Regions from separate parts of the Vibrio sp. 811 genome, predicted to be linked through region 3. Evidence: predicted binding sites of a transcription regulator. Region 3 holds the regulator's gene; each other region holds the start of a gene.
What was found. The regulator PurR, encoded in region 3, represses purine synthesis genes. The targets are predictions, from matches to a motif close to TNANGNAAACGTTTNCNTNA.
Positions count from the first base shown of each region.

Region 1 (10,858 bases), on a different contig from region 3:
TTATGCCAAGCTCTTTCCTTCGTTTTGCTGCTGACGGCAACGGTGATGGTAAAAAAGACATATGGCAATCTGAAGCGGACGTGTTTGCATCGACCGCTAACTATTTGAGCAAGTCTGGTTGGGATGATAAATATACTTGGGGTCGCCAAGTTAAGGTTCCTAAAAATATTGATCGCAGCCTGGAAGGGCGCACGGCTGAAAAAGGCAAATACCTTCAAGAGTGGAGCCAATTAGGTATCACAAAATATGACGGTAGCCCGTTGCCAAAACTGGATGAAGACATCAAAGCATGGTTGATCATGCCGGACGACGAGAATGGTCGTACGTATCTGGTTTACAATAACTACAACGTATTGATGAAGTGGAACCGCTCTTACTACTTCGCACTTGCTGTGAGCCACTTGGCTGACCGCATTAAATACTGATCTGCCACAAACAATTCGGCATCCAGTCTTCAATACAAGGGCTCTTCGGAGCCCTTTGTTTTTTCTATAACCAAATCGAGGTAAAGCGTGTTATCTGAACGTGCCGCACAAATGGTGATTTTCTCCGCTCTTCTTAAACACAAAAGCTTCACAGCTGCTGCAAAGAGCTTAGGCGTGTCGGTGTCTCATGTGAGTAAACAGTTGAGTCAGTTAGAAGCGTCTCTTGGTATCAAGCTTGTTCAACGCACTACGCGAAGCTTTACGCCGACAGAGGCAGGGAAAACCTTTTTTCATCACTGTGAGCAAGTGGTACAAGCGGTGAGCAGCGCCACATTAGAGATGGAAACCCAGCGGGATGAAGTAGCAGGTTTGGTACGTCTTGGGTTGTCGCAATCATTTGGTACCTTACACATTATTCCAGCGATTCAAGAGTTACGCGAACTGTATCCTCAACTTCAAGTGGAAGTACATCTGTTTGACTATAAGGTCGATATGTTAGCCGAAGGGCTCGATTTATGGGTAACCAACAACGAGCATTTGCCTGAAGGTTACATTGCGCAGCGTTTGACGGATTGCCAGTTTGTTGTTGCGGCATCGCCAGATTACTTATTGAAACATGACACGCCAACAGAACCGGATGACCTATCTGCTCACAACTGCCTCATATACAGAAGCTGGGAGCGTGACTATACGGGGTGGGCGTTTACCAAAGATCAGCAAGAATTGAACGTAAAAGTCTCGGGTAACTATTCAGTAGATCTGGCAGAAGCCGTTCGGGATGCGGCTATTGCAGGTTGGGGTATTGCCTACCTTGCCACTTACTTGCTGGGGGATGAGTTTAGAACGGGTAAGTTAATACAGCTGTTACCTGACTGGAAAGCCAGCCAGTCGATGCCGTTTTATGCGGTATACCCAAGCCGCCAGCATATGCCAAAAAAAATATCCGCAGTGATTAACTTTATCAAACAGAAGATCGGCAACCCTTGTCATTGGGACCAACGTTTGGCACCTTACATCTCTATTCCTAAATAACAGGATCAATGACGTTGTAGAACGACACATAAGGTGATTCACTTCACAAAAATTTTTCCTGAACCAGAAACATATTTTCTATATGGAAATAATTAAAATAAGCAAACGTTTATCTTCAATAAATTCAATTGGTTATTTTGTTGGTCAGTTATTGGTCGCTTAAACTTTTCACACTGTTAACATCCTCAACTTGCAGCATTTTGAGTCCGCTATACAATCCGGTGCCTTCCATATCCCCCTTCTGTCGGATTCATTTTATGAACTCAATTATTGGTATCGTAGCCATACTATTCCTAGCATGGCTACTTTCTACAAATAGAAAAAATATAAAGCTGAGAACGGTGTCGTTTGCGTTTGCTTTGCAGGTACTGTTTGCGTTGTTGGTTTTATATGTACCAGCAGGAAGAGATGCGCTGAATTCAGTGAGCAGTGTTGTGTCGAATTTGATCAACTATGGTCAAGAGGGCATTGCGTTTTTATTCGGTAATTTGGCGACAGGGGGCTTCACCTTTGCGATCAATGTTCTGGGTATCATCGTTTTCTTCTCCTCTCTTATCTCAGGTCTTTATCACATTGGTGTGATGCCAAAAATCATTAACTTTATCGGTGGTGGTATTCAAAAGCTGCTGGGTATCGGTCGTGCTGAGTCTTTGTCTGCTACGGCGAATATCTTTGTTGGCACCATTGAAGCACCATTAATGGTAAAGCCTTACCTAAAACACATGACTGACTCGCAGTTCTTTGCAGTTATGACAGGTGGTTTAGCGTCAGTTGCTGGCGGAACGTTGGTTGGTTACGCATCACTGGGTGTCGACCTCAACTATCTTATTGCTGCTGCATTTATGTCAGCACCTGCCGGCTTGTTGATGGCAAAAATTTTAATGCCAGAAGATACGGATAAAGCAGCAGATATCGACATTAGCCAAGTTGAAATTCCACGTGCAACCAACGTAGTAGAAGCATTAGCCGATGGTGCCATGGCGGGTGTACGCATTGCTGTATCGGTCGGTGGTACGTTACTGGCGTTTATTAGTGTCATTGCAATGCTAAACGGCATGTTAGGCTGGATAGGTGATCTTATTGGGACACCATTAAGTTTTGAGCTCATCCTAGGTTTTGTGTTTGCGCCAGTCGCTTGGTTGTTGGGTATACCATGGCAAGAAGCAACCACAGCAGGCTCGCTGATTGGTAACAAGATTGTGGTGAATGAGTTCGTCGCTTTCATCCAGCTTGCAGAAGTGAAGTCTCAACTTAGTGAACACTCACAAGCAATCGTGACGTTTGCTTTGTGTGGCTTTGCAAACATCTCAAGCATGGCGATGCTGATTGGTGGGTTGGGCTCATTGGTACCAGAAAAGCGTGCATTTGTTTCTAAGCATGGTTTCCGTGCGATTATCGCTGGTGTCATGGCGAACTTAATGAGCGCTTCGATTGCGGGCGTGATTTTAAGTCTGTAATTGAAATAGATATCAACAATTAGCAAAAAGGCTCCTTGCGGAGCCTTTTTCGTATCTGAAGTTTTACATTATTTGTCTGTGTGGAACTGTTCGCAAGCGAGCATTGTGTTCTCAATTAAACTTGCGACGGTCATTGGGCCAACACCACCAGGAACAGGAGTAATAAAGCTCGCACTTTCACGTGCTTTGTCGTATTCCACGTCACCAACTAGTTTGCCTGAATCAAGACGGTTAATACCGACATCGACCACCACTGCGCCTTTTTTAATCCACTCACCAGGGATGAAGTTAGGCTTACCAACCGCAACCACGACAACGTCAGCTTGACGCACATGACTCTCTAGGTCTTTGGTAAAACGGTGACATGTTGTTGTTGTGCAGCCCGCAAGCAGCAGCTCAAGTGTCATTGGACGACCAACAATGTTTGATGCGCCAACCACAACCGCATGTTTACCACGTAGCTCAATGTTGTAACGGTCGAGTAGGGTAATGATGCCCTTTGGCGTGCAAGAGCGAAGCTTTGGAATACGTTGCGCAAGACGGCCAACGTTATAAGGGTGGAAGCCATCCACGTCCTTCTCTGGGTGAATGCGCTCTAAAACATGTGTTGTGTCTATGCCCGCAGGAAGGGGTAATTGCACTAGAATGCCGTCAATTTCATCATCGCTGTTTAATTCATCAATCAGCGCTAGTAACTCTTCTTCTGAGCTAGACGCAGGAAGGTCAAAAGACTTAGAAACAAACCCAACTTCTTCACATGCGCGGCGTTTGCTACCGACATAAACCTGAGAAGCAGGATCTTCACCAACTAGAACCACTGCTAAACCAGGAGCACGTAGCCCAGCTTCAACACGTGCTTTAACACGTGCAGCCACTTCGGATCGAACAGTTTGGGAAATGAGAGTTCCGTCTATATTTTGAGCAGTCATGACTTTCCTTATAAATTAAGAAGGCAGATTATCTGCGGCGCATTGTCGCAGAATTTCTTATCAACATCCATACGCAAACGTTTGCTTTGTGGTGTTTTTGAACATTAAGCGTTTTAATGGACTTTTTTTAGGCATTCAGATCAGAATGTTATGAAAACCCGTTGATTTACCCGTTTGAACTCGTATAATCCTGTCCCTGTAGCGCGCCCTTAGCTCAGCTGGATAGAGCACGTCCCTTCTAAGGATGTGGTCATTGGTTCGAATCCAATAGGGCGTGCCATTTATTCAAAAGCCCCGATAACTCTTTGAGTTGTCGGGGCTTTGTCGTTTTTAGGTTTTTGGCTGTAATTGCCACTCTATCTACAACTTTTGAATGGCATTCTCTAGCAATCTGGATAGCCACCAACAAAAAAGCGCTGGTTAACCAGCGCTTTTGCATTTATTAAGGGAATTACATCTTTTTAAAGATGATGGAGGTGTTGATGCCGCCAAAGGCGAAGTTGTTACTCATCAAATATTTCACGTCCAGCTCTCGACCTTGTCCAGCGATGTAGTCTAAATCGCCACATTGCTCGTCGAGGTTTTCTAGGTTGAGCGTTGGGTTAAACCAACCTGTGTGCATCATTTCTAAACCTAGCCACGCTTCAATCGCGCCACAGGCGCCTAGTGTGTGGCCAAAGTAGCTCTTGAGTGAACTGATTGGCACTTTGCCCAGAGCATTCGCTGTTGCGTTGCTTTCCGCAATATCGCCGCGGTCGGTGGCAGTGCCGTGAGCAGATACATAGTCGATCTTCTCAGCAGGAATGCCCGCGTTTTGCAAAGCCATTTCCATACAGATTTGCATGGTTTCCATCTGTGGTTGAGTGACGTGTGCGGCATCACAGTTGCTGGCAAAACCGATGATTTCTGCATAGATTTTCGCGCCACGAGCGACGGCGTGTTCGTACTCTTCCAGAACCAGTGTTCCCGCACCTTCACCAATCACCAAACCATCGCGATCGGAGTCATAAGGTCTTGGTGTGCTTTTCGGGTCTTCATTCTTCAGACTGGTGGCAAAAAGGGTATCGAAGACAGCGGATTCCGTTGGGCACAATTCTTCAGCGCCACCAGCAACCATTACCGTTTGGTAGCCATGTTTGATCGCTTCGTAGGCGTAGCCGATTGCTTGGCTGCCAGAGGTACATGCACTGCTGGTTGGGATCACTCGGCCTTTCAAACCGAAAAATAGACCAACGTTCACTGCTGTGGTATGCGGCATCATCTGCACGTAAGTCGTTGCGGTGATCGCTTTCGTGGTTTTCTCATTCAGCATGACACCAAATGCGCCGATGGCGTCAGTACTGCCTGTTGATGAGCCGTATGCGATACCCGTTTGACCATTGGTGAGTACGCCGTTACCAATCAAACCTGCTTGGCTCAGTGCGTTTTCTGTTGCGACGGTCGCCAATTTGGAAACACGCCCCATGCCGCGTACTTGCTTGCGCTTGTAGTGCTTTGGCAGTTCAAAATCTAAAATTGGTGCCGCGAGCTTGGTGTTCAAACCATCATACTGTTCGTAAGAAGGCATGTATTGCGTCGCGTTCTGGCAGTCACGCAGTTTTGGTTCGACAGATTGCCAATCGTTACCAAACGCAGTCACACCCGACATTCCGGTTACAACAACTCGACGGCTCATACTAGGCCTCCGTTTACCGAAATGACTTGGCGAGTTACATAGCCTGCGATGTCAGACATAAGGTAACTGACTAAACCAGCAACTTCTTCTGGCTCTCCCATGCGGCGCAGAGGAATTTGCGGCATCGCGTGTTCTTTCACGTGTTCGTCTACCATGCCTGTGTCGATAAGTCCTGGTGCAACGCAGTTAACGGTGATTTTGCGTTTTGCCAGTTCAAGTGCGAGTGATTTTGTCGCACCAATTACGCCCGCTTTTGCTGCGCTGTAGTTGGTTTGACCACGGTTACCCATCAGGCCAGATACTGATGCAAGGGTAACAATTCGGCCTCCTTTGCGCTTTTGCACCATTGGCATAACACAAGGGTGAAGAACGTTGTAGAAGCTATCTAAGTTGGTATGAATCACACCATCCCATTCTTCTTCGGTCATCGCAGGGAAAGCGGTATCTTTTGTGATGCCAGCGTTGTTTACGACGCCATAGTAAGCGCCGTGTTCGGCGATATCGGCTTCTAGCTTCTCACGACAATCTGCACGGTCACTGATGTCGAATTGGATAAGACGACCGCTACCACCATGCTGTTCGATGGTGTTTAGGGTGTCTTGCGCGCCTTGTTGATCGCCCATGTAATGGACAATGACTTGGAAACCATCTTTGGCTAATTGAACGGCAATGGCTTTACCGATGCCTTTGCTGGCACCTGTAACGAGGACTTGTCGGGTCATTGTTGACTCCTGATTTTCATTTCTTGTAATTTTTCTTCTGATGGAACGTAAACGTTCAATTGGCAAGTCGCTACAACAGTTCCTTGTAGCTCAATACGGGCTGAAAAAACCGCCATACCGTTATCTTCCATAACTTTTTCAGCATACACATCGAGCACCTGTCCGCGAGAAAACGCATCGCATTCAGACGTGTATCGACGGCTACCAAGCAAAAAGCCAATCGGTGGCGCTTGTTCTTTCATTAATGCGTGGTAACCAGACCACGCCGCGACAGATTGCGCCATAAACTCAATGCCAACGTAAGCTGGCACAGTTTGAGAGGCTGAGTCGAAGAACGGGTTGTGTTCTACGATATCAACCTGGCAGTGAATCGTATCTTGTTGAACATCCAAAGCACGATCAACCAAGATCATTGGTTTGTCGTGTGGCAAAAGTTGTTCGATGGGAGGAAGTTTAGTCATGAGCGTAACCAAAAATAAGACTAATATTATTGCCACCAAAAGCAAAAGAGTTGCTGAGAATCGCTTTGTTACCCAGTTTGGTTGGCGTCTCAACTAACGATATATGGATATCGTCTGCCTTGGTTTCGCAGTGTTGTATTGGCAAATCAAGGTTGTACTTGAGAATATGCCAAGCGATCGCGGCTTCCGTTGCACTTGCTGCGCCTAATGTGTGTCCGGTAAGTGGCTTTGTCGAGCTTACGGGAACGGAGTCACCAAAGCAGCGATGAATGGCTTTGCTTTCCATCGCATCGTTTAACGGCGTTGCTGTGCCATGCGCGTTGATGTAACCAATGTCTTGCGCTGTAAGTCCTGCATTGGCCAACGCTTTTTTCATCGCTTCTTCTGCGCCTAACCCTTCTGGATGTGGTGCGGAAATATGGTGTGCGTCTGAGCTGTCGCCAGCTCCGAGAAGAGCAACGGGCGCAGGTGTTTTGCTTAGCAACATTAATGCTGCGGCTTCGCCGATATTGATGCCGTTGCGATGTTGATCAAACGGCTTACAAAGGCTATCGGATAGAGCTTCTAAACCGTTAAAGCCGTTTAGTGTGAGGCAACAAATGGTATCCACACCACCCACAATAACCGCATCAACAATGCCAGAGCGAATCATGCGTTGCGCGGTTAAAAAGACACGGCCACTAGAAGAACAGGCGGTTGAAACTGAGTAATGTGGGCCGCTCAAATCAAAGTAGGCGGCAATAAAATCGCTGCAGTTGCCAAGCTCTTGTTTGGTGTAATGGTAGTCGGCAGGAAAATTACCCTTTGCCAGCTTTTCACCAAATGCGATTTCGCCATCTGAAATGCCAGATGTGCTGGTGCCGATCACGACTGCGATACGGTCACGACCATATTTAGCCATGGCGTCACGCACGTCGCCTTCGATTTGCTGCAAAGCCGAAAGTGCGAGGCGGTTGTTTCTCGTATCAAACTGGCTGAGTGCGGGTGGTAATTGCGGTAACGTCTGTGCAATTCGACCGATTACTGTTTGGCGGCCTGAATTTAAAATATCTTGGTCAACCACCATGTTGGATGGCTTCGCTCCCGATAAACACTGGTGGATGAGTGCATCATCTTGTCCCATGGCAGAGTGAAAGCCACAGGCCTGAATATACAAAGGTTGAGAAGAGCGAATAGGCATATTGTTATTCTAAATTGTTCTTAGTTAATCTGATGTTGCAGTGTTTGAATAGAAATTGAAAACTGATGTTTGAGGTGATGAAAATCAATCTTACCCTCTAACTTGTTAGAAGAGCTGTATTGAATCTCAATGATCTTTTCACCGCCGCTATCAAAGATGGCGCGAGAATTATTTTTATCAATAATTCGCCACCTTACCTCATTTAACGATCCTTCCCAAGCGGAACTCGGCCAGAGCGTGATCATCAAGTTAAATAATACCTGTTCTGGCTGCGGTAGCGAACCTTGTAAACCGTTGAGCACTTCGGTTTGAATTTGTTCTCCATCGTAAGACAGTGAGAGTACTCTCGTCCCCCAGGATGAGAAGCCTGCCAGCACCACTTCGTTGTTGATCACTTGCAGTTGTACCGGAAGTTGCTCAGATTTGGTTTTACCATCTATTGCCCAAGAAGCCGTAATTAACTGACTGGCAGACAACTGATAGCCCAAGCTTGCGGGAGTAGGCAAGCTAACTTGGGTGTGCTCGGCAATGTCGACCTGAGGCGTCGATTGGTGAGGGACCAAGCTGCATGCACTTAAAAACAGGCTCAGTGCGAATAACGTCGCGCAGCGAAAGGCGTGATTGAAAATCATGACGTCGTTTCCTCTGTTTTAATTGCAATCGGAGAGAGCAGCCAAGCGACAAAAATACCACTTAACACCGTAATGCCAAAACTGTGAATCGCGTGAGTTTGGCTGAGTGACAGCAATCCAAATGACAACACAGTGGTCATTGCCGAAAGGGTGATCGCCAATAGTGTGCTCACACTGCGGGCTTTCTCGGCAAAGAACAGAGTGTAATCGATCCCTATACCAAGAATGAGCACCAAGCCAAGCAAGTTGAACAGGTTTAATGTTGTTCCCATCGCGACAGCAGTTGCCAGACCGCAGGCGCAAGCAATCAATGATGGCAGTAAAACTCGGCAACTGTGTTGCAGACCGTACCGCTTGATTAATACCAGAAAGATCACAGCACTGGCGGCTGCCAATAGCTCTATGATTTTGATTCGGTATTCACCAAATAGGGTGGATATTTCTTCAGCTTTGTTTAGGTAGACAACATCAGACTGTGATTTGGCAAATGCCTTAACAACAGCGGAGTCTTGCAATTGGTTTAACACCACTACCGTTGCCGATTTTCCTTTGATCTTACCCAAATGAAGAAAACGTACAGGCGCTGATACCGGGTTTTGCAAGTACTGTTCAACCGTAACAGGGATAAAGTCGGCGTCCATTTTGGGCTTTTTACTTAAGCCCAGCCCGGAAGTAAGTGGGCTGGATTGTGTCGCGTAAAGATCGCGAATCAATTGATAGTCTTGTTGCTGACGTTCCACTGAGCTCAAGTAGCGGCTCAGGCTCTGGTAGCTTTCGATGGTGCTGTCCGCTTTCCACGCTTCTAATGTTGGCGTCAAAGACTCCAGTCTTTTCATTAGGTTTTCGTCATCGTCGGCGGTAACGACCAACATTTGCTGCGAAGATTGCATGCCACTGAGCGTCGTAATCAAGGTTTCTTGCTGCTTGAGATCTTTCGGCATCGTTTGCAGCAGACGAATGTCGTCATCGTAGTTTAATTGCAGCAAGAAAATGCCACTCGCAACCACACATAACATCGGTAATCCGACTTTAATTCGAGGTTGATTCCAAAGCGTTAACCATTTCGCCAACAATGATTGTCCCGGTAAAGTCGAAATGGTGCGCGATGGGTTACGAGCCAGTATCGGATACCAAGCCACCACGGTGATGTAAGCGGCAATCAGACCAATGGATGAAAACAGCGCAAGCTGCTGCAAACCAGGAAACGGTGCCACTAACATGCCCAAATAGCCGATCAAACTGGTGATTAAGCCAAGTGTGATCGCTATGAAAATATGCTTTAACCCTTGCTCGCTATCCCATTCATTTCCCGCCGCAAGACGTTCGGTTAGGTAGTGGAATGCGTAGTCGATAGACACGCCGATTAAACTTGCGCCAAACACTAAGCTGAACAGATGGACTTTTCCAAAAATCCACGTCGTAACGGACAACGCAACGAGCAAACCAATGGTGATGGAAAGCAGTGCGAGAGACAGTGGCATCACACTACGAAAGACCAACACGAACAATGCAATGATACCGAGCAGAGAGAACACACCGATGGTACTGATCTCCGATTTTGCACTTTGCGTACCAAAGTCGGCGTAAAATAGAACGCCAGTATGTGCAACTTCAGCGCCATATTTCTGCGCGACGCTTTGCTCTAGCGCTTGAATGTCAGGGACGGCAAGCTGCCCAGTTAGGCTATAAGGCGAGTCTTTTAGCTCAGCAGTAATAAGCAAGTATTGAGCACCGTCTTTTTCGACGGACAGATAGCCGTTATCCAATCGGAAAGAGGACGATTGCTGGGTAACTTGGCTTAAATAATCACGAAATAGCAAGAAAGGATCATTTTGTAACTCTTGCCCAGTCACTCCAGAAAACGGGTTGTACAGAGACTGAATCACATGTTGCACTTGCTGTTCTGGATTTTTGCTTAAACGCTCTCGTTGTTCAGGCGTCAGCAATTGGAAACGGTGCTTAAAGTAGTAACTCGCCCAAGCTTGCTGCTCTTGAGGTGAGATTTTTCCCACCACATCGCGAAAATGATTACTTTGTCGTAACCCCTTATCAAATTCAGTGGCCGCTGCAAAAAGGGCATTTTTGTCCGGCGCTGTGATCACGAAAATGACTTTGTCGCTCATACTTGCCGAGACCGACTCAAAGGCTTGCTCAGCCACTGGGTTTTGTTGGTTCTTCGGCAACAGTTTTAAAATGTTGGTCTCAATCGGAGATTCTGCACTCCAAACCCATTGTTTGAGTAGCAACGCGCCCGCTAAAACAACGAGATTGAGCCAAACCAGAGCAAAGGTGTGAGTGCCAAGACTGAGTTTAGAAACGGAATTGAGCGTCTTCGGCATCCGTGA
Region 1 is NZ_JAWOUB010000011.1:55,850-66,707, reverse strand. Features, by position in the region: gene R7Q46_RS16305 (lytic transglycosylase domain-containing protein) at 1-425, shown strand, start outside; gene R7Q46_RS16300 (LysR family transcriptional regulator) at 513-1,457, shown strand; gene R7Q46_RS16295 (NupC/NupG family nucleoside CNT transporter) at 1,715-2,914, shown strand; gene folD (bifunctional methylenetetrahydrofolate dehydrogenase/methenyltetrahydrofolate cyclohydrolase FolD) at 2,983-3,843, opposite strand; tRNA gene R7Q46_RS16285 (tRNA-Arg) at 4,047-4,123, shown strand; gene R7Q46_RS16280 (beta-ketoacyl-ACP synthase) at 4,295-5,518, opposite strand; gene fabG (3-oxoacyl-ACP reductase FabG) at 5,515-6,240, opposite strand; gene R7Q46_RS16270 (hotdog family protein) at 6,237-6,701, opposite strand; gene R7Q46_RS16265 (beta-ketoacyl-[acyl-carrier-protein] synthase family protein) at 6,694-7,881, opposite strand; gene R7Q46_RS16260 (DUF3261 domain-containing protein) at 7,902-8,513, opposite strand; gene R7Q46_RS16255 (MMPL family transporter) at 8,510-10,852, opposite strand; gene R7Q46_RS16250 (LolA family protein) at 10,824-10,858, opposite strand, start outside.
Region 1: the regulator PurR is predicted to act here: its motif matches at 1,555-1,574, upstream of R7Q46_RS16295 (NupC/NupG family nucleoside CNT transporter).

Region 2 (10,858 bases), on a different contig from region 3:
AAGTGACGCACAAAAAGAGACTGGACTTCTTCTCGGTATTGCGGCTCTAAAACATCAATTGGAACTTTGATATCTTTCAATTCTTTAGTATCTAAAAGGATGTCAGCGAGCTTTCCTCCTTTAAAGTGAGAAACGCACTCTTCCATCGTTAACTCAGCCCCATGCTGGTTAAATACATTGACGAGCGCTTGGCAACACAGTCTTTCGCTGTCGACCAACGTACCATCACAGTCAAATATCACGCACTTAATATTGGTAATTGCCATAGCCATCTCCAGACGTCTTAAAGGCTCAAGCCCAAGCTGATTTTAAGAATGTTTGGATTAATCTTATTTGAGTTTGGGATTGTTGAAACGACGAGCTTGGCATTTCATGGAAATAGAAGGGAGCAATTACAGTTTTTCTAAGCAAGATCACCCAACGTCATCTTGCTTTACTTTTTATGCACATTGATGTGTAAGTTAGTTTTCGATAACCACTGAGTCTAACAGTTTTTGCTCGGTGCTTAGTCTTTTAGCCAGATCAGCCACAAACGAGCTTTTGTATTTTGATTCAGAAACAGCAACATCAGAGATGAGTGTATTTCCTTCGAGATGGCTAACAATAGCAGCACCAATTGGGACTCCAGATTTAAAACCAACATATAATTCAAAATCTGGCGTGAGGATAATCTGTGTCAGATATTCAATGATCATATCTTTATCATACTGCTGTTCCCAGCGCTGAGATTGCAAGATAGAGAACATAATGGTCAGTCGATGAAAATCGACCAGAAAAATATCGTCGAGGTTAAATTCAGAGTCACTTTCCAGTAGTGTGTCTTTGTCGACTACTTGATACGTTGCTTTTTCTAGCGTTTTGAAATAGACATCGCGCCCTTTCAAACTCTCTGGTGTCGGAAATTCAACTTCGACCAGATCATACAGCCATGTATTTTTACGCTCGATACTGGCTAACTGTTGTTCATTCATCTTGATACCTTCGTTTAGAGCAGTACATTAGCATGAAGCCCGCAACAAACCTAGCGCACATAGACCTTTCCGTGGCTAAATTTTGTTTTAGGTGCAAACCTCTGATAGATTTCATCAATATCTTTCCTAGTTAAGGACAAAAATAATGAAAAAGATGCTGTTAAGTGCATTGCTTGCTACTACTCTAGTTGGTTGTTCAGATAACGATGTTGCTGACGTGGGGCTCGGTTGGTTTACTTTGAAAGACATCAAAGTCGGTGAGTTGAAAGACGAGGTGGTAACAGGTGTCACATGTCACATCGCCTCTATCGAAGCGGATTTCAGCTTAGCAGATCCAAGTGATAGCTCAATATCATGTCGTCAGACTGGCGAAATCACACCGGAAATGATTGCAAAAATAGATAAGAGTAAGTCCGGTGAAATTGTATTTAAGAAGTCAAAAAGCATTTTCTTCAAAACAATGAAGGTTCGCCGTATTTATGATGCCGATAACCAAACCTTACTCTACTTGTCTTATACAACAAAAGAGACCGATGGTAGTTTTAAACATAGCCTTTCGACAGTCCCACTTTGGGGTACCAAGGCTTACGTTGAGCCAACTGAAGTGAAAAAGTAACGCGGGTAAATTTAGTTAGCGCGGAGCAGGCTCTTTCCGGGCGCTGCTGAGCAACAAGTTTAAAAAACAACCCATTGCAATACGACAAGCGTCATAAATTGCAGCTGCTTTGGTTGCTATTTACTCAGCTCGCTGATTTTTTCAGCGAGCAGACTTCTTTGTAATAAATCGCCACGATTTTCATTTTTTTGTGATACAATCCCGCCTCTTTTTTTTCTCACTCAAGAACAAGCATGAAGTTTCCTGGTCAGCGTAAATCTAAACACTACTTCCCAACTCACGCTCGAGATCCATTAGTAAACCAAATCCGACAGGCACCTAAGCTATATCGCCCAACTATTGTTGGTGTCGGTCAAACCATTGTAGATATCGAAGCACGTGTAGATGACGCGTTTTTAGAGAAATACAACCTGAGTAAAGGACATTCGCTCGTTCTTGAAGAAAGCAAAGCAGATGCTCTTTACGAAGAACTGGTTGAGCAAGGCCTGATCACACACCAATACCCAGGTGACACGATTGGCAATACTCTTCACAACTACTCAGTTTTAGCCGATAGCAAATCCGTTTTGCTCGGTGTGATGTCTAAGAACATTCAAGTCGGTTCTTTTGCTTACCGCTACCTTTGCCGTACGTCTTCACGCATGAACCTTAACCATTTACAAACGGTAGATGGCCCTATTGGTCGCTGCTACACCCTAATTTCTCAAGACGGTGAGCGTACATTTGCTATCAACGAAGGTCATATGAATCAACTACTTCCGGAAAGCATTCCTGAAGAGATCTTTGAGAAAGCATCAGCCCTGGTTGTTTCTTCTTACCTAATGCGTGGTAAAGAAGAAGATCCAATGCCTAAAGCGGTACAAAGAGCGATCGACTTTGCTAAGAAGCACGATGTCCCTGTTGTACTTACGTTAGGGACAAAGTACGTTATCGAAGGTAACGCACAGTGGTGGCAAGAATACATTCGCGAAAACATTTCTGTTGTCGCTATGAATGAAGAAGAAGGTGCGGCGCTAACAGGTGAAACAGAGCCGCTAGCTGCTGCTGATAAAGCACTTGAATGGGTTGATCTCGTACTGTGTACGGCAGGACCAAATGGTCTGTACATGGCTGGTTACACCGACGAGAAAGTAAAACGAGAAACCACACACGACATCCTTGAAAGCTCCCTCGAAGCCTTTAACCAGTACGAGTTTAGTCGTGCGATGCGTAAAGAAGACTGTCAAAACCCAATGAAGGTCTACTCTCACATCGGCCCTTACCTTGGTGGACCACTAGAGATTAAGAACACTAACGGTGCAGGTGATGCAGCCCTTTCAGCCTTACTGCATGACATGGCAGCAAACTCTTTCCACCAAAAAGAAGTGCCTAACTCAGAAAAGCACGAAGTACGATGCTTAACCTACTCCTCGCTTTCTCAGATCTGTAAATACGCAAACCGAGTAAGCTATGAAGTGTTGACGCAGCACTCTCCTCGCCTATCGCGAGCGCTTCCTGAACGAGAAGATAGCTTAGAAGAGACTTATTGGGATCGTTAAAACGACAGCTTTAAAGCTAAAAATATATCAAGGTCACCATTTGGTGGCCTTTTTGTTTTTATCTAGCACTATAACGAGTAGATTTCGTTAGTATGTCGCACAATACGAAGCAGTAAACTCTTTACAAGCCTAACCGAAACAGTACCATCACCAAGCAGACCTTTGCCTCACAATAATACTCGTTATAACTTAGGTAGTTTTTCAACGCTACCTGAGTGCCACTTTGGGGATTCTCCATGCAGTCAGATATCGAAATTTGCCGAAACACACCACTTTCTTCTATTGATGTTATCGCGGAAAAAGTAGGACTATCACCCGAAGAGTATGACACTCACGGGAAGCACAAAGCCAAAGTCCACCCAAAATGTTTGGAACGACTCAAAGCAAATGATGACGGTAAACTTGTACTCGTCACTGCGATCACGCCGACTCCTCTTGGCGAAGGAAAAACCGTTACGACGATAGGCCTGGCGCAAGGTTTAGCAAAGCTTAATCAATCTGTTATTGCATGTATAAGGCAACCTTCGATGGGACCCGTCTTCGGTATTAAAGGTGGCGCAGCGGGCGGCGGTTATTCTCAAGTAGCTCCAATGGAAGAGTTAAACTTACACCTTACTGGTGACATTCACGCAGTGACAGCGGCGCACAACCTTGCTTCAGCCGCTCTTGACGCTCGCTTGTTCCATGAACAACGCGAGGGTTATGATGCCTTTGAATCACGCACCGGGTTAAGAGCACTTAAAATCGACACGGCAAGTATTACTTGGAAACGAGTGATGGACCATAATGATCGTGCACTACGTAAAGTCAAAATTGGCCTCAATGATGCAGGAAAAACCATCAATGGTTTCGAGCGTGACGAAGGGTTCGATATTTCAGCGGCTTCCGAGTTGATGGCTATCATTGCACTAGCCAAAGATTTAAAAGATTTACGCCAATGTATCGGGAAAATTGTCGTAGCGTACGATTTGAACGGAAACCCCGTCACTACGGAAGATCTACAAGTTGCAGGAGCAATGGCAGTAACACTAAAGGAGGCGATTGCACCGACACTGATGCAAACTCTAGAAGGTGTTCCTACGTTGATCCATGCAGGTCCATTTGCAAACATCGCCCATGGAAATTCATCCATTATCGCGGACGATATTGCGCTAAAACTGTCAGGTTACACGGTAACTGAAGCCGGTTTTGGTTCGGATATGGGATTTGAGAAAGCGTGTAACATTAAAGCTGCTGCCGCCAACAAAGCCCCGGACTGTGTAGTGATCGTAGCAACATTACGCGGCCTCAAAGCGAATTCTGGACACTACGATTTACGGCCAGGTATGGCTATTCCAGATTCCATTTTTAATCCGGACCAAGCAGCATTGGAGGCTGGGTTTGAAAATTTAAAATGGCACATAAATAACGTTCATAAATACGGTTTACCTGCTGTCGTTGCCATTAACCAGTTTCCACAAGATTGTGTGAAAGAGCTTAAAGCTCTTGAAGAGCTGATTCACCAATTTAATCCCGAAGTTAAAGTAGCCATCAGCACCGCTTTTTCGCAAGGCGGACAAGGCGCAACGGAACTAGCTCAACATGTTATTGATGCGTGTACCACGCCTGTAGAGTTTTGTCCGTTATACAACAAAGAGCAATCATTACTCGAAAAGCTCATGGCAGTATGTGAAGCGGGCTATGGAGCAACCAATATAGAAATGACTCCTATCGCGACTGAACAGCTCAAACATTTTGAGCAATTAGGCTTTAACAACTTAGCGGTTTGCATCGCGAAGACACCACTATCTATAACCACGGACTCCGCAGTCAAAGGGGCACCAACTGGTTTTACCGTCCCAATCCGCGAGCTGCGCTTGTGTGCGGGCGCAGGATTCGTTTATGCATTATCTGGTACCGTGATGACGATGCCAGGCTTACCTGATAAACCCGCATTTATGAACTTAGATCTTGATGATGAAGGAAATATCGTCGGTCTCTCTTAGTGCAGTGATAACGTATCGCTATCAGTGAAGTGAGCATATTCATTGAGTGAGTGGTCTACTTACCTATCCACTCACTCTCAACAACTGTGAAAAGAGTTGTCTCAGGCCTTCTACTCTTGAATTGTTGATACAAAGCTCTCCTGCCTTACATCAACGCGCCTGTTTTAGACCTTTAGAGTTAAGACGCTAACCCTAAGCCTTGTTTAGCCATAGTTATTAAGCTAGAAAACCCTATTTATCTTCTTGTTTTGTCGCCACTTTACATTGTAAATCCATACTTGTTGACTTCTCCTTTCTACAATTTTGCGCCAATTTGATGCACGGGCTATTTAGCGCTTCACTAATATGGTGCAGTTGTCTTACAGTGAAATTTTAACCTCCTTGATTTTTAAGGAGATATTCTATGGCTCGATTCTTGTAGTAGACTTTTCACTAATAAGCACATTAGCACATGCTTTTCAAAACCTCTGCGTTGCATACCACCTCCTTCAGGTTAGCACCGTTTTGATGCATGTCAGAAAAGGGAAAGGGAATACTATGGAAGACGCACTCGCCGTAATTTTAGCAGGAGGGATGGGGTCTAGACTCAGCCCACTCACCGATGACAGAACCAAGCCAGCCGTACCTTTTGGCGGAAAATATAGAATTATAGATTTCACACTAACCAATTGTTTACATTCGGGTTTACGCAAGATCCTTGTTTTAACCCAATATAAATCTCATTCACTTCAAAAACACTTACGAGACGGCTGGTCGATATTCAATCCAGAGCTAGGCGAGTACATTACTGCTGTTCCACCACAAATGCGCAAAGGTGGTGCATGGTATGAAGGAACCGCCGATGCGATTTATCACAACATGTGGTTGCTATCGCGAAATGATGCAAAGTATGTGGTTGTGTTATCCGGCGATCATATCTACCGAATGGACTACGCCGCAATGCTTGAAGAGCATAAAGAGAAAGGTGCTAAGCTCACCGTTGCCTGTATGGATGTTCCCGTAGAGGATGCTTCAGCATTCGGTGTAATGGGCACCGCAGAAAACGGGCTCGTTACTTCGTTTATAGAGAAACCTGAAACCCCTCCTACCCTTCCTGGAAGCGCGACCAGAAGCCTCGTTTCTATGGGAATATATATCTTTGATATGGATGTTTTGAAAGAAGCGCTTGAAGAAGACTCAAAACTCGATTCATCAAGCCATGACTTCGGAAAAGACATCATACCTAAGCTGATTGATACCGAATCCGTTTACGCCTATCAATTCTGTGGCAGTAAAGGGCGCGTCGATAAAGATTGCTATTGGCGCGACGTGGGTACCATTGATTCCTTCTATGAAGCGAATATGGATCTACTAGAACCTGTGCCGCCAATGAACCTTTATCAGTCCAATTGGGCGATTCGTACTTACGAGCCGCAGTTTCCACCAGCTCGTACTGTATCGTCGGCCACGGGTAATGAAGGCATTTTTATTAACTCCATCATTGCTACCGGTGTCATCAATTCCGGAGGCTCAGTACAGCACTCCATAATCTCCTCTAACGTACGCATTCAAGATAGTGCAACGGTAGTCGATTCCATCATTTTTGATGACGTAGAAGTCGGTGAAGGAAGTCAGTTGGTAAACTGCATAGTTGATAAACATGTTCGTATTCCGCCACATACTCAAATTGGCATCAACAAACTTGAAGATGCGAAGCGATTTAAAATCTCAGACAAAGGTATTGTCGTCATACCCGAAAGTTACCAATTCGATTAAACGACAAACTATCACAACAAAAAAGCGCACGATAATCATCGTGCGCTTTTGTTTAAGTGCCTGTAAACATTAGGCTATAACAAATAATCCATAATAATTAGATGTTACATACCGTTGACCAGCTACCATCTGTACCCGGTTCAGCCGCTGTCCACCAGTTCGCTTGGTAAACCACACCGTTGTGGATGATCTTATCACCTTGGTTAGCGTGGCTTGGATTACCTGCCCAATCCGTTTGTGGCAGAGCTGGGTATGTCACTAAACCCGTCGTATCACACGTACCTGGTTCAGTGGTACCACCACCCGTGCCCGCATTGAGATCACCAATTGGTAGAGCTGGCTGTTCAAACTTAAACGCAAACTCTTTACCACCAGAAATCACTGAGTAGTTAGCCGGACCAGAGATTGGTAGATAGTAAACCATATCAAGCTCGTAAGTGCCGCCCGCTGGCAAGTCTTTCCATGCTGGTAGAGAGAACGACACACGGTGCATTACGCCATCTAAGCCACCAATGTTGTTTGCTCGAGTATGTCCAGAAGCAATCACTTTCAAACCACCACCTGATTGGTCTTTCGCGTTGTCCGGCGCAGATACTGGGATATCGAATTGGAATTCAGTACCGCCAGGGATCGCTTGACCAGTGTTGTTCGTAAACGTGATTTTCGGGTTAATTGGGTAGTTTTGGTCGCCAACTTTGAAGCCGCCAACACTAACAGTAATGTCTACTGCTTCAGTTGGTGTTGGACCAGTCGCTACTTTGTTACCGTAAGGCGTCGCAGACTTAAACTTGTCGTAGATAGCTTTGGTCATAGTGTTACCCATGTGGTATTCACCATTACCCGCCGCACAAGCTTGTTCAGTGGCATCTACTGCCGTACGATTACCATTTGCATCCAGTACGTAACAGTTGTAGTCACCTGCTAGTTCCCAGAACATGATACCGCCGATCTCTTTATCGATAACGTAATCGGCTTTCACCTCGATAGAAGCTTTATCTTCCGTAGATAGGAATACGCTCTTCTCTGCGTTCCACAGCCAAGGTGCCACAGCAACGCTATCGTAATGACGAGTATAAGTACCAACAAACTTATCTGAAGGATCGTTGACAGGGTCAAGACCGTAAGCAGCTGCGTAAGAGCCCCAAATACCGCTTTCTAGGTTCTTAGCATGCCACATTGGGTTAGAACCAGCGCCCATTTCGTTTCCTTTAGGGTCGGTATCATGCCACATGTTGTCGATACCAATAGCGCCGTGACCACAGTTGTTCTTCTCACCTTCACCTGTGCCCGGTTGGCACTCTGCTTGGTTTGGTAGTGCCGCTCGGCCCCAAAGGCCATTTTCGCCACCAGTAACACCTTGCCAACCACGGGTGTAGTAAGGAACACCAATGTTGATACGACCTGCTGGCATAGAACCACGGAAGTAATGGTAAGCCCAGTCTGTGTTCAAGTAACCGATACCACCGTATGCAGCAGTACCGTATACGTTCCACTGCGCTAGCTCCGAGTCTTTACCTGTATCGAATAAAGCCGCGTTATGACCAACGTGATCATTCCAAGCCCCATGCAAGTCGTAAGACATGATGTTTACGTAGTCTAGGTACTTAGTTACATCGAAGGTTTCCATCCCACGTAGCAAGTAACCTGAAGATGGTGCTGCGATAGTCAGCATATAATGAATACCATCTTGTGCGGATGCCGCATCAAGTTTCTCACGCAATACTTTCATCAGCTCTTGGTAAGACGCCCATAAATACTGACGACGTGGTTCCATGAAGTCTTTGTCGTAAGGGTTACCAGCACCAGCCATTGACGTCGGGTATTCATAGTCGATATCCAGGCCATCGAACTTGTACTGACGCATCATTTCAACGGCAGAAGTTGCGAACTTCTCAATACCAGCATGATTAATAGAACCGTCCGCATTCGTCGTCATGGTGTAGAAGCCACCATCAGCTACACGATCGCCGTTCGTATCGAAGTGACCGCCCGTTTCAGCCCAACCACCAATCGAGATTAGCGTTTTAACATCATGTTTTTGCTTGTAAGTTGCTAGTGCACCAAAATGACCTTTAAAACCAAGAGCAGGATCTACCTCAACGCCTGGCCAAGTTTTACCTGTAGCAGGGTTGTTAGGATCATTAACGTCGCCAACGTTTACTTTGCCGTCAGAACCAATGCTCACAAACGCGTAGTTAATGTGAGTAAGTTGTTCCCAAGGAATGTCTTTAACAAGGTAAGTCGATTGTGGGTCGTCACCTGCTCGCCAACTGGTGAAGTAGCCGATTACACGACGTGGGTGATCAGCCCCCATTTTCTCACGGCCTTCTTCGTCATAAATAGAACAGTAAGGAACATCTACACCCGTTGTTTGATAAAGACCATCAGGACGACAATTAGATGTCACTGCGCCGCCGTTTACCGTTAACGTCGCAAGTGCAGAATCTGCTGTTGCTCCAGCATCATCGGTAGCTCTCGCATAAACACTTAATGAGCCAGCTTGTGAAGGGGTTACATCCAGCGTGTATGGCGCTGCTGTAGCAGTGCCAGCAAGTACACCTGCAACATAAAAATCAACTTTAGAAACGGTACCATCCGCATCCGTAGCATTTGCAGTCAGTGTGACGGAACCACCCAGGTCAATAGAGGTCGCAGAAAGCGCGACATCCACTGTCGGCGCTTCGTTACCAGGTTGCGCTGATGCCACAGTTAACGTCACAACACTTGCCGTACTAACGGCACCTGCATCGTCATAGGCCTTGGTAGAGAACTCGTGCTGTCCTTCAGTTGCTGTCCACGATGCAGCATACGGCGCAGACGTTGCCTGACCAACTAATATACCATCAACAAAGAACTCTACTTTGCTAACAGTCCCATCAGTATCTGCCGCATCTGCAGCTAGGTTAACAACATCACCCGCAGTCACAGAAGCCGACGCAGAAGGCGATGTCAGAGTAACCGTCGGGACTTCATTCTGAGGTGGATCAACCGGTCCAGCGCCATCACAAGCGCCAAGTGTTTCCCACTCGCCCCACTCACCAGATTGCGCTGGATTGTTGTTTTGCGTCCAGTAACGCGCTTTATAAGCATTACCTTCATGCTGAACTTGGTCGCCACCGTTATAAACTTTTGATGATTGCCAAGTTTCTAGAGGGGCACAGTCAACTGCTGCGTAGCTATTGAAGGCCATAAGACAAGAAGCGGTGAGTGTGCTTAGTGTGAACACGTTTTTCACTGCGTTGCCGTTTTTAAGGTGCATAATCGCTCTTCCTTAAGTTATTGTTAAAACAATACTAAATGCGCTAAACGAAGCGCATCTATACTTTTATTTCGACGTAAAATAACTTAAGTACAAGTTGGTGATTTCACACTATCTATTTACGAGTTTTCCACACCGCCTCGCAACAATCCACTAAATGATTGCAACAACGTACCTATTATTTGGCACCAGTAACTAATTTTATAACTCAAATAAATATGTCACTCGCAAATTAATAAAAAAGGTAAAAAAAGTCGCCATTTTGAAATAAAGATCACTAAGCCTTTGTTGACCTTGGCGTTTCATTAAAATGCCGCTTGTACTCGCGACTAAACTGTGATGGGCTCGTGTACCCGACCATTCTCGCTGCATCATTAACACGTCGCCCCTCTAACTGGATCAATTCGCGCGCTTTGTTAAGTCGAACTTTCTTAATATATTGCAGCGGAGATTCAAGCGTGACATTGCGAAATGCTTGATGGAAAGCAGACACACTCATGTTGGCTTCTTCAGCCAATGCTTGTACGTTCAACTGTTCATGATACGCTTGATGTACACGATTTAGTGCTTTAGCGACCCTCGCGTAAGAACCTTCTTGATGTGCTAGGTCAAATAAAACATACCCCTCTTTGCTCACCAAAGTACGATACACAATTTCCTCAAGAAGCAGCTCGCCAAGCATGATGACATCAAGCTCGTTACACATTGCTTTCATTAACCGCTTGCACGCATCC
Region 2 is NZ_JAWOUB010000012.1:114,989-125,846, reverse strand. Features, by position in the region: gene R7Q46_RS17285 (HAD-IA family hydrolase) at 1-266, opposite strand, end outside; gene R7Q46_RS17280 (flavodoxin) at 462-971, opposite strand; gene R7Q46_RS17275 (CreA family protein) at 1,117-1,587, shown strand; gene R7Q46_RS17270 (inosine/guanosine kinase) at 1,821-3,125, shown strand; gene R7Q46_RS17265 (formate--tetrahydrofolate ligase) at 3,362-5,110, shown strand; gene glgC (glucose-1-phosphate adenylyltransferase) at 5,648-6,865, shown strand; gene R7Q46_RS17255 (chitinase C-terminal domain-containing protein) at 6,963-10,124, opposite strand; gene R7Q46_RS17250 (AraC family transcriptional regulator) at 10,402-10,858, opposite strand, start outside.
Region 2: the regulator PurR is predicted to act here: its motif matches at 3,276-3,295, upstream of R7Q46_RS17265 (formate--tetrahydrofolate ligase).

Region 3 (10,858 bases):
TGTTCAAAATACGCTCACGACTTAACACCTGGTTAGGGTAAGACGATAATGCCACCAAAAGTTCGTACTCTGCTTTAGTTAGTTTTACTGGCTCACCGTTGCGGCTAAGTGCGCGACGTTGAATGTCGAATGTCCACTCCCCAAAGCGCACAATGTGCTCTTCACTGGTTTCATTCGCTTTCGAGCTGCCACTGCGCGCTGCTGAAATACGCCACAGCAAGTTTTTAACGCGAACTAACAGCTCTCTCAGTTCAAAAGGTTTTGTCACATAATCGTCAGCACCCATTTCTAGGCCTACGATTTTATCAATGCTATCCGTGCGTCCTGTTACTAATATGATACCAATATCCGATTGGCTACGTAACTCACGAGTAAGCATCAGGCCGTCTTCACCAGGCAGGTTAATATCCAGCATGATCAGGTCTACATCGCCCGCTTGCAAAACTTCACGCATTTCTGCGCCACTCTCTGCTTCGCTGACTTGGTAGCCCTCATTTTGGAAATATCCCGCAAGCTTACTACGAGTTACAACATCATCTTCTACGACTAATACGTGATAGCTCATTTACACCACTTTTCTGTCTTCTTATTATCCAAGACGTATTCTATTCATAACTAGTAACATTTCTAGTCATAGATACATTAAAACGCAAGATTTAGCGTTTTTATTGATTCAAAACAAGCTTGCCCATTGCTATTAATAAACGGTCATTTTTGACCATAAAACATAACAATTATAGTTACTGCTATTCATTTTAATTGATTACACTTAGGGGATATCCCTAATTGACTTTGTGATGCATGACTTGAAGCATCATTCAGGAGCCCAAAATGCAAGAAGTGAAAGCTTTTAATGAAAAACGCGCTGAAATTTACTGGTGGTTTTCGAGCTTGTTCGCAAAAGAACTAACAGAGAAAGAATTGGAAGCCTATCACAGTGTTGAAATTCGCAGTTTTCTCGCAGGTTTAGGTGAAAATGAGTCGCTAAAACCAGCCGTTGATAGCCTAGTTGATGCGCTGAATCGGTTACAAGATCGTGAAGATGCACAACTAGAGCTTGCAGCTGACTTTTGTGAACTGTTTTTGAAGACAGAAAAATACGGCGCTCTTCCTTACGCATCCATGTACATTGGTGAATCAGGTTTACTGAATGACAAGCCAGCTGAGGAAATGGAAAAGTTGATGACTGAATTTGGCGTTCAAGTAGACGAAAACCTAAAGGAACCTGCGGATCACTTAGCCGTTGAGCTCGACTTTCTCGGGAACATGATTATCCGCTCAAACGAGCTTGAACAAGAAAAACACATGGAAGAAGCCTTCGTTAAACAAAACGACTTTATCCAGCAACAATTGATGTCTTGGTTACCTCAGTTTTCAGACAAATGTAAACAATTCGACGAATTTGGATTTTACTCGAGTGTCGCGAAACTATTAGTTGCATTTTGTAAACTAGACAGCGCCTACGTTCTTGGTGAATAATTGCCGCCTATTTTTAGGGAGCCTGCCTATCGGGCTTCCTGTATGCCTGAAAGTGACCAATTGTAAGTAACTTGGGTATAATATTCGTTTGCCTTAACTTAGCGCAAAGACGCTTGGTTATTTAGCAGTCAAAATGTGACTTCAAATACACAAATCTCTTGCTGAAAACATTGCTAGTCAGTCCACATAGGGCTAAAATGTGAGCGCAAACGATTAAATATGATTTATATGTAAACCGCTGAAATATAGCGGTTTTTGTGTTTTCTTAACAGGTTGATGGCAATTTCTCATCAGATAGAAAAAAGATAAAATTCATCGACCGATGCTGCTACGCACCCTTTTGTCGCACTTGGATCAACCGCTGCCGAGACACTTAGCGCCAATTTTATATTGCTAGGTGTGAAACCATTAGAGCATCAGGTACATCCAATACGACATATTTCAGTAGCTCGATACAGGACACCATTTATGGCCACGATAAAAGACGTTGCTCGCTTAGCCGGCGTTTCCACTACGACAGTTTCGCACGTTATCAATAAAACGCGTTTCGTTGCAGAAGCAACGCAAGAAAAAGTAATGAAAGCCGTTGACGAGCTGAATTACGCGCCAAGTGCCGTTGCACGCAGCCTAAAATGCAACTCAACTCGTACGATTGGCATGTTAGTAACTCAATCAACTAACCTATTTTTCTCAGAAGTGATTGATGGCGTTGAGAGCTACTGTTACCGCCAAGGCTATACTCTGATTTTATGTAACACAGGCGGGATTTACGAAAAACAACGCGATTACATTCGTATGCTGGCTGAAAAGCGCGTTGATGGCATCCTAGTGATGTGTTCTGACTTAACCGAAGAACTAAAAGAGATGCTTGACCGTCATGCGGACATTCCTAAAGTGGTCATGGATTGGGGCCCAGAGAGCTCACAAGCAGACAAGATCATGGATAACTCAGAAGAAGGTGGCTACATTGCAACCAAACATCTGATTGACAATGGTCATACGGATATCGCTTGTCTAAGCGGTCATTTTGAAAAGCTTGCTTGCCAAGAGCGCATTGCAGGTTTCCGTCGCGCAATGAGTGAAGCGAACCTAGCTGTAAATGAAGACTGGATCCTTGAAGGTAACTTTGAATGTGATACGGCCGTATTAGTTGCAGATAAAATTACCGCAATGGACAAGCGCCCGACGGCGGTATTCTGTTTTAACGACACAATGGCTCTAGGCCTAATGAGCCGCTTGCAACAAAACGGGATCAAAATTCCTGAAGATATTTCAGTGATCGGCTACGACAACATCGAGCTTGCGGAATACTTCTCTCCACCGCTAACGACTATCCACCAACCTAAACGTCGTGTTGGTAAAAATGCATTCGAAATTCTACTTGAGCGTATCAAAGATAAAGAACACGAAAAACGAATTTTCGAAATGCAACCTGAGCTTGTAATTCGAAATACTGTGAAAAAAATGAACTAAATTTCACTGTATTTAACCGTGTTAAATAAGCGCTCTACAGGGGCGCTTATTTTTTTGGGAAAATTAAGTGTTCTCTAATACTTCACACAGCTCTAATAACAATTGACTAACGTTAACTCCCTGTTTTATATAAATGTAATATATATTAAGAACTCCTTTTCAAAGGCCAATTTGCACCTTTCCATATGCAAAATAGAGCATTCAATCTATCATTTTTATTGAACCGAAATCACACTTTTAACGCTAAACCGTGATGTTAATTCAATATAAGAAGTATGCTCATTGTGTCACGCACAGGGCAAACCATTCGAAAGAGTGGGACGCAAAGCCTCCGGCCTGAACCATATTACGATATGGAAGGTAGCGGGGTTACCGATGGCAAGTGTGTAAGCAATGACTTTACTCTGTAATGACATTGTTTTTACGCATGTTTGCTACTCTCTCGGACCTGACTTTTGGTGGCGTAATATTAATTACACCGAGATAACAAAACATGGATAAACCGATACTCAAAGACTCTATGAAGCTATTTGAGGCACTTGGTAATATCAAGTCGCGCTCAATGTTTGGTGGCTTCGGACTATTCGCTGATGAAACAATGTTTGCACTAGTGGTAAACAATCAGCTTCATATCAGAGCAGACCAAAAAACTTCATCTGACTTCGAGAAACAAGGGCTAAAGCCTTACGTTTATAAAAAACGTGGCTTTCCAGTCGTTACAAAGTACTACGCTATTTCCAGCGATTTATGGGAATCAAGCGAACGCTTAATCGAAGTAGCGAATCAATCATTGAAAAAGGCAAAGCTTGAGAAAGAACAGCAAGCAAGTACAAAGCCTAACCGTTTGAAAGATTTGCCTAACTTACGACTGGCTACCGAGCGCATGCTAAAAAAAGCCGGCATCGAATCCGTAGAGAAGCTTGAAGAGGAAGGTGCGCTTAACGCCTATAAAGCGATAAGAGATACGCACTCTGCAACCGTCAACATTGAGTTGCTATGGGCACTAGAAGGTGCTATCAACGGCACTCATTGGAGTGTAGTACCTCAAGCTCGCCGAGATGAGTTGATGAACGCCCTCCAATAAAAGTCGGCCTAAAAACTATCTTGTAAAACCGCAGTCTAATCTGCGGTTTTTTTGTGAAATTTTTTCGGTTTTCCTACTGTCTTATTACATATATCCCAAATTGGAATCAAAATTATGAATAAGAAACTGATATTAGGTCTCATCCTACTAGCGGCTATCGTCTTTTTAGGTATTAACTTTGGCCAGTATTTAACCTTAGAGAATGCAAAAGCCCAACAAGAAGCACTAACTACATACATCGATCAGAATTTTGTATTCTCGGCTGCGATTTACTTTTTTACCTACATTGCAATTACCGCTTTTTCTATCCCAGGAGCGGCAGTAGTCACCTTACTTGGTGCAGCCTTATTTGGTTTTTGGACAAGCTTGCTACTGGTTTCTTTCGCTAGCACTATGGGGGCAACACTGGCCTTCTTGAGCAGCCGATACTTATTGCGTGACTGGGTACAAAACAAATTCGGAAATAAACTCAACGCAATTAATCAAGGTGTCGAAAAAGACGGAGCTTTTTATCTATTTTCCTTGCGTCTAATCCCTGTATTCCCTTTCTTTCTAATCAACTTACTGATGGGCTTAACACCGATGTCTGTAGGTCGATTTTATCTCACTAGCCAAATAGGTATGCTGCCAGGCACAGCCGTATATCTGAATGCAGGTACTCAATTAGCAACAATTGAAAGCCTATCGGGCATTGTTTCACCCGCAGTATTAGCGTCTTTTGCGCTATTGGGACTATTTCCAATCATCACTAAATGGGTTATGAATAAAGTAAGGCCGACACCAAGTCAGCAAAACTTGTAATTGGTGAAGTGGGTATTTTGATGAAAATATTTATCGCTAAAAACCCAGCAGAAGCACACATTGTATGTGAGCTGCTTAAAGTGGAACAAATTTACTGTGAAGTTCGCGGAGAAGGTATTTTCGGCTTAAAAGGAGAACTGCCGTTTGGTGATGATACCGATCCTTATGTGTGGCTTTTTGACACTGCACAAAAGATGAAAGCTGAAGAAATAGTAAAAACATATCGAAAACAATCCGATAGGCATGAGTATCAAGATTGGCAATGCCCAAAATGTCATGAAATAAACGAAGGGCAATTTGGTGCATGTTGGCAATGTGGATATCAACTAGGAGAGCTATAGCGGCTCTCCTATTCAGTGGATGCACTCAGTTTTAAGCACATACAGCTTGCTGTTTAATAAACTCGATGGAGTGTTGATTGAAGTCTTCTGGACGCTCTACATTGCATACATGACCACAATTCGGGATTTCTCGTAGAATGCTGAGTTTATGTGCTGCAACCATTTCTTTGACAGGTTTAATAAACATGTAATCCCTGTCGCCCATTAAGTAAAGAGTCGGAATGGGTAACTCTCGATCTTTAAAATATTTCATTAACGGATTTACATCAGCGGCAAGAATAAACCAACGTTTAAATTCTTTTTGGCAAAGCTTCTTGGCTTCGCGAATAAAAAGGTGGCGAGATTCTCGTTGGCTTCTTTGAGGCATAACAATATAAGCGAACAGTTTGTAGAGCCACATGTACGGTAGGATATGCTTACAAAAATTACCTAATTTCACCAATATCTGAGAACGAGTGTTAAGCCTTGTGACAGCACCGCCGAGCACCATCGAACGTACGCGCTCTGATGACAATTCAGCAAGGTTTCGAACAATAATAGTACCAAGCGACATACCGACAAAATGAGCGGATTGGATCTTTAAATGGTCCAATACTTTCAAAATATCTTGGGTAACTTCCGTAAAGGTATAACGGCTAGCAATGAGCTCTTTAAGTAACTGATTTGACTTTCCATGACCTCTTAAATCGATCAGCAATAAGTTAAAGTGTTGCTTGTAAGCTTTAATTTGCTTGAACCAGATAGAAGAGCTACCACCAGCACCGTGCACAAATACAACCCACTCATTACTAGTAGGGTGCAAATAGGTTTTATGAAAAAGTAGCGGCTGGGTCATATTGAGTATCAAAAAGATCGTGCTATTGAGTAAAAAGCCATCCTACCACACTCCCCTTACTCAAGATAATAAAGGCACCTCATTCGGTGCCTTTCGTTACAATTTTAAGTCAAACTAACGCTGAGTGGTAAAGCTGCAAATAAGATTCTGCGGCCTTTTGCCAACAAAAGTCTCGTTGCATCGCGTGCAACTGTACTTTATTCACTTCAGGCTCGTTTTGAGCGTAGAGCAACAGTGCCCTTAGCATCGTTAACAACAATGCCTGCGGTGTCGGTTCGAAAAAAACAAACCCCGTTGCTTCAGATGGGTTTACATCATAATCGCTAACGCTGTCCTTTAAGCCACCAACACCGCGTACTATCGGTAATGTCCCATAAGCCATACTATAGATTTGGTTTAAGCCACATGGTTCAAACTCAGAAGGCATCAAGAAGAAATCAGAACCAGCTTCAACGATATGCGCAAGTTCATTGTCATACGCTTCTACAAAGGCAAATTTGCTAGAAAACTGCGCGGCAACCTCTCGTAGCTGAGCGGCAAGAATAGGGTCTCCGGTCCCAACGACAACTAGCTGAACATCGTGCTTCAAAAAATCGGCCAAAGCAGGCAACAAGTAATGAACGCCTTTCTGCTGGGTCAATCGACAAACCATACCGAACATAGCTACATTTTTTTCGGGCAAATTTAGTCGTTGTTGTAATGCTTTTTTACAAGCTTTCTTCCCTTGCGACATACTTTGCTGGTCGGCGCAGTAATTAACTGGCAAGTAAGTATCCGTTTCCGGGTTCCAAGCACTGTAATCACAACCGTTCAAAATACCAACTAAGTCCTGCGCGCGTTGCTGAAACTCCCAAGCCATTCCATGACTGCCAAGCTCTGTTTTGAGTTCCTCTGCGTACGTAGGGCTGACCGCGTTTATCTTATCTGCATTCATTACACCAGCTTTGAGCATCGTAATATGCGTTGCACTCACCGCAGCATCGGGAACGTTTCTACAATGAAACTCTGGCAAACACTGCACGTCTTCATAACTAAATACGCCTTTAAAGACCGCATTGTGAATTGAAATGACGCTTTTAGTATGAGCAAAAAACGGATCATTGCCATACCTGTGCTTGAGCAAAAATGGAACAAGACCTGTGTGCCAATCGTTCGCGTGTATGATATTAGGTTGAAAGGCGAGCTTGGGTAACATGTCGAGACATGCTGCACTAAAAAACGCAAAGCGCTCGCCGTTATCAGTATACGCTTGGTTGTTCTCCGCATACATTGATGGTCGATTGAAATACGGCGGACAATCAATCAGGTAAACAGGATTTTGACCTAACATGAGCCGCAAAACTCGGTACTCCGTATGCGGCCATGATGTTAATTCTGTTTCTAATACAACTTCTGCGTCTGCGAGTTTATCAATACTGCTGTACGCAGGGATGGTAATTCTTACGTCTTGCTGTAGGTTTTGAAGGGCTTCCGGTAGTGCCTTGGCAACATCTGCCAAGCCACCACTTTTAATGAGGCCTTCAACCTCAGAAGCTACAAACAGAATAGATAAGTTGTTAGTAGCCAACTCGAGCTCCTTTCGGAATAACAACAATGCCCTCCTCAGACACGTGGAAGTGTTTTTTATCTTCTTGAAGATTCACACCAATCTGAGTACCAGGAGCAATATCGGCATCCTTGTCGACAATCACACGACGTAAAACACAGCCTTCGCCAATTTTTACGTCACCAAGAAGTATACATTCGCTGATATCGCAAGCAGAAGCAATATTACTGCGAAAACCAAGCACCGACTTTTCGATTCTTGAGCCTCTAACATAGCTGCCATTACACACTAAACTATCGATTATCTGCACACGACCATTATCAGAGTCGGTAAATGTCGCAGGTGGCAATGGTGGGTAGTAAGTGTGCAATGGCCATTTACGGTTGTACAGCGAAAATGGTGCATCTTTTTCTAGCAGATCCATATGCGCTTGCCAGTACGCATCAATAGTTCCGACATCACGCCAGTACACCTCTTCTTTTTCGCCACTGATTTTGTTGGTACTGAAGTCATACACGAACACATCACCTCTAGGGAACATCTTTGGAATGATGTCCTTTCCAAAATCATGTGATGAAGCTTCATTATCCGCATCTTCGACCAACTCTGAGAACAGTACCTGAGCTTCAAAAACATAGTTACCCATTGAAACTAAAGCGTAATCAGGATCACCAGGAATCGACTTCGGATTTGCTGGTTTTTCTTCAAAGCCAATCATACGACCTTCACTATCGACTTCGATAACCCCGAATTGCGACGCCTCTTTTAGTGGCATGCGCAATGCAGATACCGTCAGAGAAGCCTTCTTTTCTGAGTGGAAGTTCAGCATTTGTTTGATATCCATCTTATAGATATGGTCAGAGCCAAAAATACAAACTTGCTCTGGTTCCTCTAATTCCATAAAACGCAGGTTTTGATAGATCGCGTCCGCCGTCCCTTCGTACCAACGTTTACCAGTACGCATTTGAGCGGGAATAGGATCGATAAAGCGGTCTGTAATGCCATTGATGTTCCACCCCTTTTTTAAGTGATGGAATAAAGATTGAGATTTAAATTGGGTTAGGACGTAAATGCGCATCAGATCCGCATTAACAAAATTGTTTAGAGCAAAATCGATCAATCGATAACTACCACCAAACGGTACCGAAGGTTTACTGCGAGATTCCGTTAAAGGTCTCAAACGAGAGCCTTCACCGCCAGCAAGAATCATTCCCAAAACACCAGCCATTTGTTGTTCTCCATATCGTTATAGCTTGGATTTGGTACTCGCTTGAATGAGTCATACTCGGGGAGTCAAGCGAATACATTTAGCAACCGTCTCTGAGTTTCTGTGAACTCTTACAACACGGATAAAAAAGCTACGGCACTTCCAGTATGCAACGTCCACTCTTTCCTTATTTTTTGACGCAAACAATGCACACAGTTGCACTAATTTTTGTAATAAATTATCTAAGCGGGTTCTAAATTACAATTTTTAATACGCCATTCTGTGTACCATACAGCTCTTGCGTACTCAAGACGATATCTAGATCACACATGGAAAAGCAAACGATTACATTGTGAAAACAATTTACGAACGGATTCACTACACCGCCGATTTTTTAGCCCAATGTATAACAAATATGTGAATGCAAAATGAAAGTTACAACGAATATTTTTTTACATAAAAAATACATCAGCGACTACGAAATATTGATACTGGGATCTTCTCGCGTCAGCAAAACTCAGTCAAAGCAGCAAAGATCTATACGAACAACACAGTGGCCTTTACGCAAAAACAAAACGCAAAAAAGGCAGCGATATCGCTGCCTTTTTACATTACTTAGATCGTACGTTTTTATGCTTTCGCTTTTTTACGCTTATCAGTGACTTCCCACTTACCATCAACAAAGAGCGCTGTCCAACCACTTGGCTTACCGTTCTCTTCCGAACGAACGTAGTTCTCTTTTGTTTTACGGCTAAAGCGTACAACAGCAGGACGACCATCAGGATCTTCTTGCGGCGCAGTTGCTAGGTATTTGAACTTCTCAGGTAAACGCTCTTCAAAACGTGCCAGTTCAGCAACCAAAGGAGCACGTGTCTCGCGCGATTTCGGGAAATTGCTTGCCGCCATAAATAGACCCGAAGCACCATCACGAAGTACGAAATACGCATCTGAGTTTTCACATGGCAACTCGGGGAAATGAACAGGATCTTCTTTCGGGGGCGCGACTTCGCCATTCTTCAAGATCTTACGAGTGTTCTTGCACGTTTCGCTCGTACAATCCATGTATTTACCAAAGCGACCGTTCTTAAGCACCATATCAGAGCCACATTTGTCACATTCAACAACTGGACCATCGTAGCCTTTTACTTTGAACTCGCCGTATTCAACAAGGTAGCCTTCACAGTTCGGGTTATTACCACAAACATGCATCTTACGCTTGTCATCAATCAGGTATGCGTCCATCGCTGTTTCACAGATCGGACAACGCTTTTTAGCACGAAGAGCTGCGGTTTCAACGTCTTCTTCTAGAACGTTAATAATACCTTCTTCGTCACCCAAGTTGATGGTTGTCTTACAACGCTCTTTTGGTGGTAACGCGTAACCTGAACAGCCTAAGAACACACCTGTCGAAGCAGTACGGATGCCCATTGGACGGCTACACGTCGGACACTCGATATCCGTCATGACGATGTGGTTTAACTTCATACCGCCTTCTGACTCATCCAGCTCTGCTTTTTCAAGATCGCCAGTAAAATCAGCAAAGAAGTTATCTAACACAGCTTTCCAGTTCACTTCACCTTCAGCGATTTGGTCCAATTTCTGTTCCATACGCGCAGTAAAGTCGTAGTTCATCAAATCGTTAAAGCTGTCATCAAGGCGGTCAGTAACAATTTCACCCATTTTTTCAGCGTAGAAACGGCGCTGATCAACTTTCACGTAGCCACGATCTTGAATCGTAGAAATGATCGATGCGTAAGTCGACGGACGACCAATGCCTCTTTTTTCCAGCTCTTTAACCAGTGCAGCTTCAGTGTAGCGCGCAGGTGGCTTTGTAAAGTGCTGTTTAGGGTCAAGTGACTCTAAGCTTAGCTTATCACCAAGTTGTACCGCAGGAAGGATTGTATCCTCGTTTTTGCCCATTGGACGCTGTACACGAGTCCAGCCGTCAAATTTAAGGATACGGCCTTTCGCTTTAAGCGTGTATTCTGCCGCTTTTACGCTGATGGTTGTTGAATCGTATTCTGCTGGCGTCATTTGACACGCTACAAACTGATTCCAAATCAAAGCGTAAAGTTTGTGCGCATCAGCATCG
Region 3 is NZ_JAWOUB010000002.1:579,864-590,721, forward strand. Features, by position in the region: gene torR (two-component system response regulator TorR) at 1-565, opposite strand, end outside; gene torD (molecular chaperone TorD) at 832-1,479, shown strand; gene purR (HTH-type transcriptional repressor PurR) at 1,948-2,952, shown strand; cyclic di-GMP riboswitch class I at 3,240-3,329, shown strand; gene R7Q46_RS06445 (TfoX/Sxy family DNA transformation protein) at 3,446-4,036, shown strand; gene R7Q46_RS06450 (TVP38/TMEM64 family protein) at 4,151-4,837, shown strand; gene R7Q46_RS06455 (DUF2007 domain-containing protein) at 4,858-5,178, shown strand; gene R7Q46_RS06460 (alpha/beta fold hydrolase) at 5,210-6,013, opposite strand; gene glgA (glycogen synthase GlgA) at 6,123-7,580, opposite strand; gene glgC (glucose-1-phosphate adenylyltransferase) at 7,570-8,787, opposite strand; gene topA (type I DNA topoisomerase) at 9,397-10,858, opposite strand, start outside.